DNA from 2 places in the Pseudomonas versuta genome. Region 1 is predicted to be linked to the other one. Evidence: riboswitches for the same ligand, from Rfam matches in the RefSeq annotation. Region 1 holds a riboswitch; the other holds the start of a gene.
The links. A riboswitch is a leader RNA that binds a small molecule or an ion and turns the genes downstream of it on or off. The one in region 1 is predicted to bind manganese.
Positions count from the first base shown of each region.

Region 1 (4,357 bases):
CAGAAATCACCGAGATAGTGTTGCGTGCGCCGAAGGTGCAGCCGGGGTCATCCGTTACCGGCCCCGGGTTGTAGTCGCTGACGAGGCACGAGGCTGCGATCGGCCAAGGCCCGTAGTCCTCCAGCCTTGATGTACCTGACACACCAGGGATGGACGGTTTGCGAAGGCTACGCCGTCGATCGCAGCCTCGCATAGCTCGTCAGCGACTACAGGGTCGTTTTTCCGGCATGTGATGGGCCTGCGGGTCGCTACGGATATTGAGTGGTCGCAGCAGCACCGTCTTTTAAAGCACAAACCGGCAACAACACCTAACCTTGATCCAGAACCGGGCACTGCAAATACCTGGCTGAACTTCACCCCTCGGGTGCGGCCATATGTCTCGGTTTTGAATTTCGATGTGCTCCAACTGTCACTGAATAAGTCTATAGAATGCCGCCCCTGTGGTTCGGGCCCGAAGCGTCCAGATGGCGCCTGTTGTGTATGCAACATGGCGCATCAGGGCAGGTCGGATCCCGGGCCTCTCATACCATCGCTAGCGAGTAGTTCACCCCTTAAATGAGCAACCCCACTTCTGCATCCCAGGCTAACTGGCAACCGGTCATCGCACTGGCACTGGCCGCGTTCGTGTTCAATACCACCGAATTTGTCCCGGTCGGGCTGCTGAGCGCGATCGGCGCCAGCTTCGACATGACCACGGCCAGCGTCGGGCTGATGCTCACGATTTATGCGTGGGTGGTGTCGCTGGCCTCGCTGCCCATCATGTTGCTGACGCGAAATGTCGAGCGCCGCAAGCTGCTGCTCATCCTGTTCGGGCTGTTTATCGTCAGTCATGTGCTGTCGAGCCTGGCCACCAACTTCGGCATTTTGTTACTCAGCCGAATAGGGGTAGCGTTGTCTCACGCCCTGTTCTGGTCCATTACCGCCTCCCTGGCCGTGCGTCTGGCCCCCGAGGGCAAGCAGGTTCAAGCCTTGGGTCTGCTCGCCACCGGTACCTCGCTGGCGATGGTGCTGGGGGTGCCGCTGGGTCGTTTGCTCGGTGAAGCCATGGGCTGGCGCACCACGTTTATTGTGATTGCCGGGCTGGCCGGATTGCTGGTGTTCTGGTTGACCCGCACGCTACCGCTGTTGCCGAGCCAGAACTCGGGCTCGCTCAGAAGCCTGCCGATCCTGTTCAAGCGTCCGGCGCTGGTGGCGATCTATGTGCTGACGGCGGTGGTGGTGACTGCGCAGTTCACGGCTTACAGCTACATTGAACCCTTCGTCCAGGGCGTTGCCGGCATGAGTAGCAGCATGGTGACGTTGATCCTGTTGCTGTTCGGCGGTGCCGGAATTATTGGCTCCCTGTGCTTCAGCTGGTTCCACAAGCACAATCCGCAGCGGTTCTTGCTGGGGGCAGTTGGCTTGCTGACGTGTTGCCTGTTGTTGCTGCTGCCTGCCAGCGGCTGGATTGAGTCCCTGGGGGTGCTGAGCATTTTCTGGGGCATGGCGATCATGGGCTTCGGCCTGGCGTTGCAGTCCAAGGTACTGACGCTGGCGCCAGATGCTACAGATGTGGCGATGGCGATGTTTTCGGGGATTTACAACATCGGTATCGGCGGCGGCGCATTGCTGGGCAGTTATGTCGGCGGCCATCTCGGTTTTGCCTGGATCGGCCTGGTGGGCGGCGCGTTGGCTGGCCTGGCGCTGGCCTTTTACAGCTGGTCACTGTATCGCATCAACCGTACTGCCACGGCGGACTGATCAGCACCGGTATCTGACGCAACGCCTGCGTCAGATACCGGTGAGGTTTAAACGGCGCTCAGGTGTTCATAGAGGATCGTTGCACCCACGATAATCAGCACCACGCCACCGACGATTTCCGCGCGCTTGCCCACCAGACTGCCGAGTGCTCGCCCCAGCATGGTGCCGATGATCACCATGGTCATGGTGGCCAGACCGATGGCCCCGGCGGCCATCCAGATATTCACGTCGACAAATGCCAGGCCAACCCCGACCGCCAGCGCGTCGATGCTGGTGGCGATGGCGGTGATCACCAGAATCCAGAATGAGTGCTGCGTCGGTTTCTCTTCGGCTTCTTCTTCATCGGGTTTGACCCCGTTGTAGATCATGTACAGGCCCAGGCCCAGCAGCAGGGTGAAGGCGATCCAGTGATCCCATTGGGTGACATAGCTGCTGGCGGCGTTGCCGATGGCCCAGCCGATCACCGGGGTAATTGCTTCAATCACGCCGAAGATAAGGCCGGTGCGCAGGGCTTCTGTGAAACGTGGTTTGTGCAGGCTGGAGCCTTTGCCGATGGCTGCCGCGAAGGCATCTGTCGACATGGCGAAAGCGAGGAGAATCAGGGCAATCGGGTTCATGTTTATTATCCAGTCGGGCTCAAGACAACGGCATAACACTGTGCGCCCGACTTCAGCACAGGTATGTCGTTGGTCTCGCAAATCCTGACGGATGCCATGGCCACGGCAGGTTGCCGAGAATGTTGACCAGAGCGCCGCCACACGTGTGACGGCCAGCTACTCCCCAAAGAGGCGCGCAGGATAGCAGCTGAATGTGAAAAAAACGTGAAATCCTTGATTGCCCTTGTCTTCTGTAGGAGAGAGCTTGCTCGCGAGCTGTTGGCTGGTCGAAAAGCTCGCTCCTAAAGGTTGCGGTTCAATGGCGCAGGTAGTTGAACCGCGGGTCTTTGAGCCATTCCTGCAATTCGATCTCGGCTTGCTCCAGGGCCGTGCGGTTCAGCAGTTTGCGCAGCAGTGCCACGTTGACTGCTCTTGAGCGCAGGTTGAAGGCCGGGGTGCTGTCGCTGTCGGTCGAGGGCTGGCGCACGCCGAGCTTTTCATACAGTTGCTGCAGGCGGTTTTGCACGCTGCGCAACGACAGGTTGCGACGCTGGGCGATGATCCGGTCTGTCAGGCCCAGGGCGATGTCCTGCAACACTTCGTATTCGGTATCGGTCAGGCCCAGCAACTGGTTCTGGCTCTTTTGCTGCACACCGCGCACTTCGCGATCGATCACGCATTGCTGCTCGATAAACAGGCTGCGCAGCGCCAGACGCAGGCGATCCTCGCTAGCGGTCTTGAGGATGTAGCCGTACGCCGCACCCTCGGGAACGATGCGCGAGATGCCCCGCACGTAGGCTTCGTCGGCATAGTTGGACCAGAACATGATGGAGGTGTGCGGGCGCTCGCGCCAGATCGCCCGTGCGGCTTCGACCCCGGTGCGCTTGGGCATTTGCAGGTCCATGACCACCGAGGCAATGGCAAATTCATGGGCCAGACGCTCGCCGGCCAGACCGTCTTCGGCTTCATGCAGGCGCTCGCATTCCGGCAGCGCGACCTCGATCACTTCCCTGAAAAAGGCGCGATGCACCGGGTCGTCTTCGATCAACAGGATTTCCATGGTGTCTTCTCTACCTATTCGGCCTGCGCTGGCAGTGGCAGGCTGACTTGCACGCAGGTGCCTTTATCATGCGGACCTTTCTCGATCTGCACCTGCGCGCCAAGCAGTTGTGCGCGTATGCGCATGTTTTTGATGCCGCCGGTTTCCAGTCGACTGACGCTGTCCAGCCCGGGGCCGTCGTCAACAATGGTCAGTTGCAAGTGGCTGCCGGAGGCGGTGATTTCGACGATGATCACATTCGGTGCCGCATGCTTGATCGCATTATTGACCGCTTCCTGAATGATCCGGAACAGGGCGATCTGCTGGGGTTCAGCCAGGTCGTTGGCCAGCCCGCCGGTGTTGTCACGCAGGCGCGTGACAATGTTTAAACCGCTGTTGCGAACGCTGCGCAGCAGCAGGTCTTCGAGCCCTTCGACAAAACCGAACAGCTGCAACACGGTAGGTTTGACCGCATCAATGATCAGTCTTAGCTCCTGCATGCTTTCTTGCAGGGCCTGGCCGACCGGGACCAACTCTGTCGCCGGGATCTGCTCCAGCAGTTGCAGGCGGGCAATACGCCGGTGCAGGCGGGTCATGTCGGCCAGGGTCTGGTCGTGAAGGTCCATGCCGATGCGCTGTCGCTCGTTTTCCAGTTCTTCGGTCAGGCGCAGCACACCCAGGCGCAGGCCTTCTTCGCGGGCCCGGATCTGCGCTTCGGCGATTGCCAGGTGCTTGGCCTGTTCGGTCTGGCGCAGGGCATATAGATAAGACGCCAGCAAGTCGGCTACATGCTGGGTGTGGCGCACATCATCGAGGGTGTAGAAGTTGGCAGCGTGGGTTGAGCAACTCAGGGCGCCGATCACTTCTCCCCGGGCACGCAACGGGACGTGCAGGCGGCTGCGTAAATTGGCATCGAAAATCGGGTGATTGAGCGCACCGGGGAACTGGAAGCGTTGGTCATTCATCGCATCATCGCTGAGGA
Region 1 covers NZ_CP012676.1:1,542,981-1,547,337, forward strand. Annotated here, with positions in the region: gene AOC04_RS06920 (metallophosphoesterase) at 1-74, shown strand, start outside; gene AOC04_RS06925 (sugar transporter) at 556-1,740, shown strand; gene mntP (manganese efflux pump MntP) at 1,788-2,357, opposite strand; yybP-ykoY riboswitch at 2,365-2,537, opposite strand; gene AOC04_RS06935 (response regulator transcription factor) at 2,653-3,396, opposite strand; gene AOC04_RS06940 (GAF domain-containing sensor histidine kinase) at 3,411-4,357, opposite strand, start outside.

Region 2 (4,357 bases), 1.4 Mb from region 1:
GAACGGCCGCTGGCCAATCTGGTCAATGATCCAAAACTCAATGCACCCGAGTGCCTGACACCGGGTTGAGATACGATGCGGGCCATCTTTATGGAGAGTTTCGATGGGTAAGTTAGCGGTAGTGTGCGCGGTGGGCGCCGGGGTATTGCTCGCAGGTTGCCAGGCAGTAAATACCACCAGTGGTGGCGCGGTAGGGATTGAACGCAAGCAGTACATGTTCAGCATGCTGTCGAGCCAGCAAGTGGATCAGATGTATGCGCAGTCCTACCAGCAGACCGTCTCAGAGGCGAACAGCAAAGGTGCACTGGACAAGACCAGCGCCAACGCCAAGCGTTTGCAGGCCATTGCCAACCGCCTGATTGCCCAGGCCCCGGTTTTTCGCCCGGATGCCGCGCAATGGAACTGGGAAGTCAATCTGGTCAAGAGCGACGAACTCAACGCCAACTGCGGCCCTGGCGGCAAGATCATCTTCTATAGCGGGATCATTGATCAGCTCAAGCTCAGTGACGACGAAATCGCTGCGATCATGGGGCACGAAATTGCCCACGCCTTGCGTGAGCACGGGCGCGAATCCATGTCCAAAGCCTATGGTGTCGAGATTGCCAAGCAGGGCGCAGGCGCATTGTTGGGGTTGGGGCAGGACAGCCTGCAACTGGCCGATACAGTGGTCAACTACAGCCTGACGTTGCCCAATAGCCGCAGTAATGAAAACGAAGCCGATCTGATTGGCCTGGAACTGGCTGCCAGGGCGGGCTACAACCCGAATGCGGCGATTACCCTGTGGCAGAAAATGGCCAAGGAATCCCAAGACGCGCCGCCTGAATTCATGAGCACTCACCCGGCCTCCAGCAGTCGTATTGCCGCCTTGCAAGCCGCTATCCCCAAAGTGCTGCCCTTGTACGAGCAAGCGCCGAAGACCTGATAAGGTTCAGGCCGGGCTTTCTCTGCAGGAGTCTGGCTAGCCAACGATTGTATCCATGCGGTTAGACAGTCAGACCGCAGTGTTCGCATCGCTGGCAAGCCAGCTCCCACAATTGAGAGATTGCAGCAAGGTTTCGACCGGGCTTTGCTTGTGGGAGCCTGGCTCGCCAGCGATTGCATGGATGGGGTCTGCATCGCTGGCAAGTCAGTTCCTGCTGCAATCAGTGGCCGTTACACCCAGCCACTGATAGCCATGGCCTTGTACACCGCCACTATCGCCAGCACGAAGAACGCAGTCGCGGCCAGTCGGCGGATCAGGGTCAGCGGCAGTTTGTCGGCCGCAAAGTTACCCGCCAATACCACCGGCACGTTGGCAATCAGCATGCCCAGGGTGGTGCCGATAATCACCAGCCACAGATCCGGGTATTGCGCAGCCAGCATCACGGTAGCCACCTGGGTCTTGTCACCCATTTCAGCGATGAAGAAGGTAATCAGGGTGGTGATGAAAGGGCCGTACTTGCGAGCTGTACTGGCCTCATCGTCGTCCATCTTGTCCGGGACCAGGGTCCACAGCGCCGTGGCGGTGAAGCTCGCGGCGAGCACCCAGTGCAACATCACATCGGTGAAGAACGTGCTGAACCAGGCGCCCACGGCACCGGCTGCCGCATGGTTGGCGAGGGTCGCCACCACGATGCCGGCGATGATCGGCCAGGGTTTGCGAAACCGTGCGGCGAGAATGAGCGCGAGCAGTTGCGTCTTGTCACCGATTTCGGCCAAGGCAACGATTGCGGTAGGAACGAGTAAGGAATCAAGCATCATCAGGTAGTTTTCCAGGGGCGGGTCGACACGGCTATGACACGTACAGCCTCCCCGCCCCGGGTAAGGTGTTCGTGTCATAGGTCTTGTCAAACCCCGGTCCGTCTGTGCGGACACCTGGGTCGCATGCACCATGGTCTGTTGACCAAGTATGTTGACGCATGCCGGACGAGCGCGGTGCTCGTGGGAGACTACTCCCCTAGGACGGAGCGGATTCTGCCTAGGCAAATCCGATCCGGCAAGCCCTTATTTTGCTTTTCTGTCAGCGGCGTTTGGCGCTGTAAATCCGGAAACCCTGGCCTTGCGCCTTGACCGTACAGTGCCCGAACTGCTCTTCGATCAGTGGCTGGTAGCGCAGGAAGCTATTGGCCACAAGACGAAGTTCGCCACCCGTTTTCAGATGTTTGACTGCTTTTTGCAGCAGGTTTTCTGTGGCGTGGTAATCGGTATGGACTCCGACGTGAAACGGCGGATTACTCAGGATCGAGTTCAGCCCCATCGGCGCCGCATCAATCCCGTCTCCGGTAATGACCTCGGCTTCCAGACCGTTCGCGGCGAGGGTCAGACGACTGCTGGCGGTGGCAAAGGCATCCACATCGAGCAAGGTGACGGTGTTGTGCGGGTAGCGCCGCTTGACTGCCGCACCCAGCACCCCGGCGCCGCAGCCGAAGTCCAGCACGTGGCCGCTGGGCAGTTTGTCCAGGTGTTCCAGCAGCAGGGCACTGCCTCGGTCCAGACGGCCATGGCTGAACACGCCCGGCAGGCTGACAACTTTCAACGGGCCTTCGGCCAGCGGCAACTCGTAATGCTGGGCGAGGTCGGCGAGCACAGGAGCTGTTGGCGCATTGAGCACCGTGACTTGCCACAACTGGCAGTGGCGCGCGCTGTCGAGCTTGCGCGGCTTGCCAAACGGGATCAGCTGTTTGGATGCGCCTTCGATGCCGCCCTTCTTTTCACCCACCAGAAAGACGTCCGCGCCGGGCAGGCGGGCCGCCACAGCGTTGAGCAGATAATCGGCCAGTTCCTTGGACTTGGGCAGAAACACCACGGCGGTATCGAACGCGCGCTCTGGCAGTTCAATGCCGAAATGCACGCGTCCTTCAAAGCGGGCATCGAGGGTGGCCTGGTCGCCAGCGTGCCAGCACCAGCCATGGGCATTTGGCAGTTCGCCGAGCAATTCGTCAGCCGGCAAACCTACCAACAGCAACGAGCCTTGAAAGTATTCAGGCTGACGAAGCAGTACTTCACTGCGCGGATCCATAATCTGCTCCTCAAAAAGGGCCGCAGTCTATCAATTGACGACCCGCAGCGCTGTACCGTTGAAGAAGGCTTTGGCGTTTTGCGCCAGTTGGCCGACGATTCGCTGGCGTGCTTCGCGGCTGCCCCAGGCGCTGTGCGGGGTAATGATCAGGCGCGGGATGTCATCGGCCAGCAGCGGATTGCCGTCGCGTGGCGGTTCAACGCTCAGCACGTCCGTGGCCGCACCGCCTAAATGTCCACTGCGCAGGGCATCGGCCAGGGCTTGTTCATCAATCATGCCGCCGCGGGCGGTGTTGACCACGAACGCTCCCGGCTTGAGCAGGGCCAGTTCACGGGCGCCGATAAAGTTGCGCGTGTGTTCGTTGAGCGGGCAGTGAAAAGTCAGGGCGTCGACCTGTGGCAGCAGTTCATCCAGTGGCAGACGGTCTGCACGGGCCGGGCGACCGGGGATCTGGCCCAGCAAGACGCGCATGCCGAATGCTTCGGCCAGCCGGGCCACAGCGCTGCCCAGCTCACCGTGACCGAACAGGCCCAGGGTCTTGCCCTCGAGTTCGACAATCGGGAAGTCCAGCAAGCAGAACTGACTGGCCTGCTGCCACTGCCCCGCAGTCACGGCTTTGTTGTAGTCGACAAGGCGGGTGGCCAGCGCCAGCAACATCCCCAGAGTGTGCTGGGCCACCGAGGGCGTGCCATAACCCTGGCAGTTGGCGACGGTAATGCCCAGGGCGCGGGCCGCTTGCAGGTCAACGTTATTGGTGCCGGTGGCCGCAACCAGAATCAGCTTCAGTTCGGGGCAGGCCGCGAGAGTCCGCGCGTTGAGCAGGATTTTGTTGCTGATGGCCACGCTGGCGCCTTGCAGACGCTCGATCACGTTATCGGCGTCGGTGTCCGACCACAGCTGCAATTCACTGAAACACTGGCGCAGATGGGCAAGGTCGAGGTCGCCCAGGTCCAGTGAAGTGTGATCCAGGAATACTGCGCGCTGAGTGTTCGTCATCAACTGTACCTTTTGTGCTGTCGAGTGAAGGCGTAATGTGGCGAGCCTAACAGAAGAAACAATTTGTAATGGAGCCGTGCATGTACTGGACAGAATTTTTGACCGTTGCCCTGATTCATCTGCTGGCGGTGGCCAGTCCCGGGCCGGATTTTGCCGTGGTGGTGCGTGAAAGCGTGACCCACGGCCGCCGCGCCGGGATGTTTACCGCGTTCGGTGTGGGCACGGCAATTTTTGTCCATGTCGGCTATTCGCTGCTGGGGATCGGGATCATTGTCTCGCAGTCGATTGTGTTGTTTAACGCCCTTAAATGGCTGGCAGCTGCCTACCTGCTGTACATCGGGATCAAGGCCTTGCGCGCCAAGC
Region 2 covers NZ_CP012676.1:173,747-178,103, forward strand. Annotated here, with positions in the region: gene AOC04_RS00800 (SOS response-associated peptidase) at 1-69, shown strand, start outside; gene AOC04_RS00805 (M48 family metallopeptidase) at 104-922, shown strand; gene AOC04_RS00810 (TMEM165/GDT1 family protein) at 1,153-1,737, opposite strand; yybP-ykoY riboswitch at 1,829-1,950, opposite strand; gene AOC04_RS00815 (class I SAM-dependent methyltransferase) at 2,000-2,998, opposite strand; gene AOC04_RS00820 (2-hydroxyacid dehydrogenase) at 3,029-3,994, opposite strand; gene AOC04_RS00825 (LysE family translocator) at 4,075-4,357, shown strand, end outside.
Region 2: linked by a shared signal. The riboswitch ahead of AOC04_RS00810 (TMEM165/GDT1 family protein) and the one ahead of mntP (manganese efflux pump MntP) in region 1 are both predicted to bind manganese.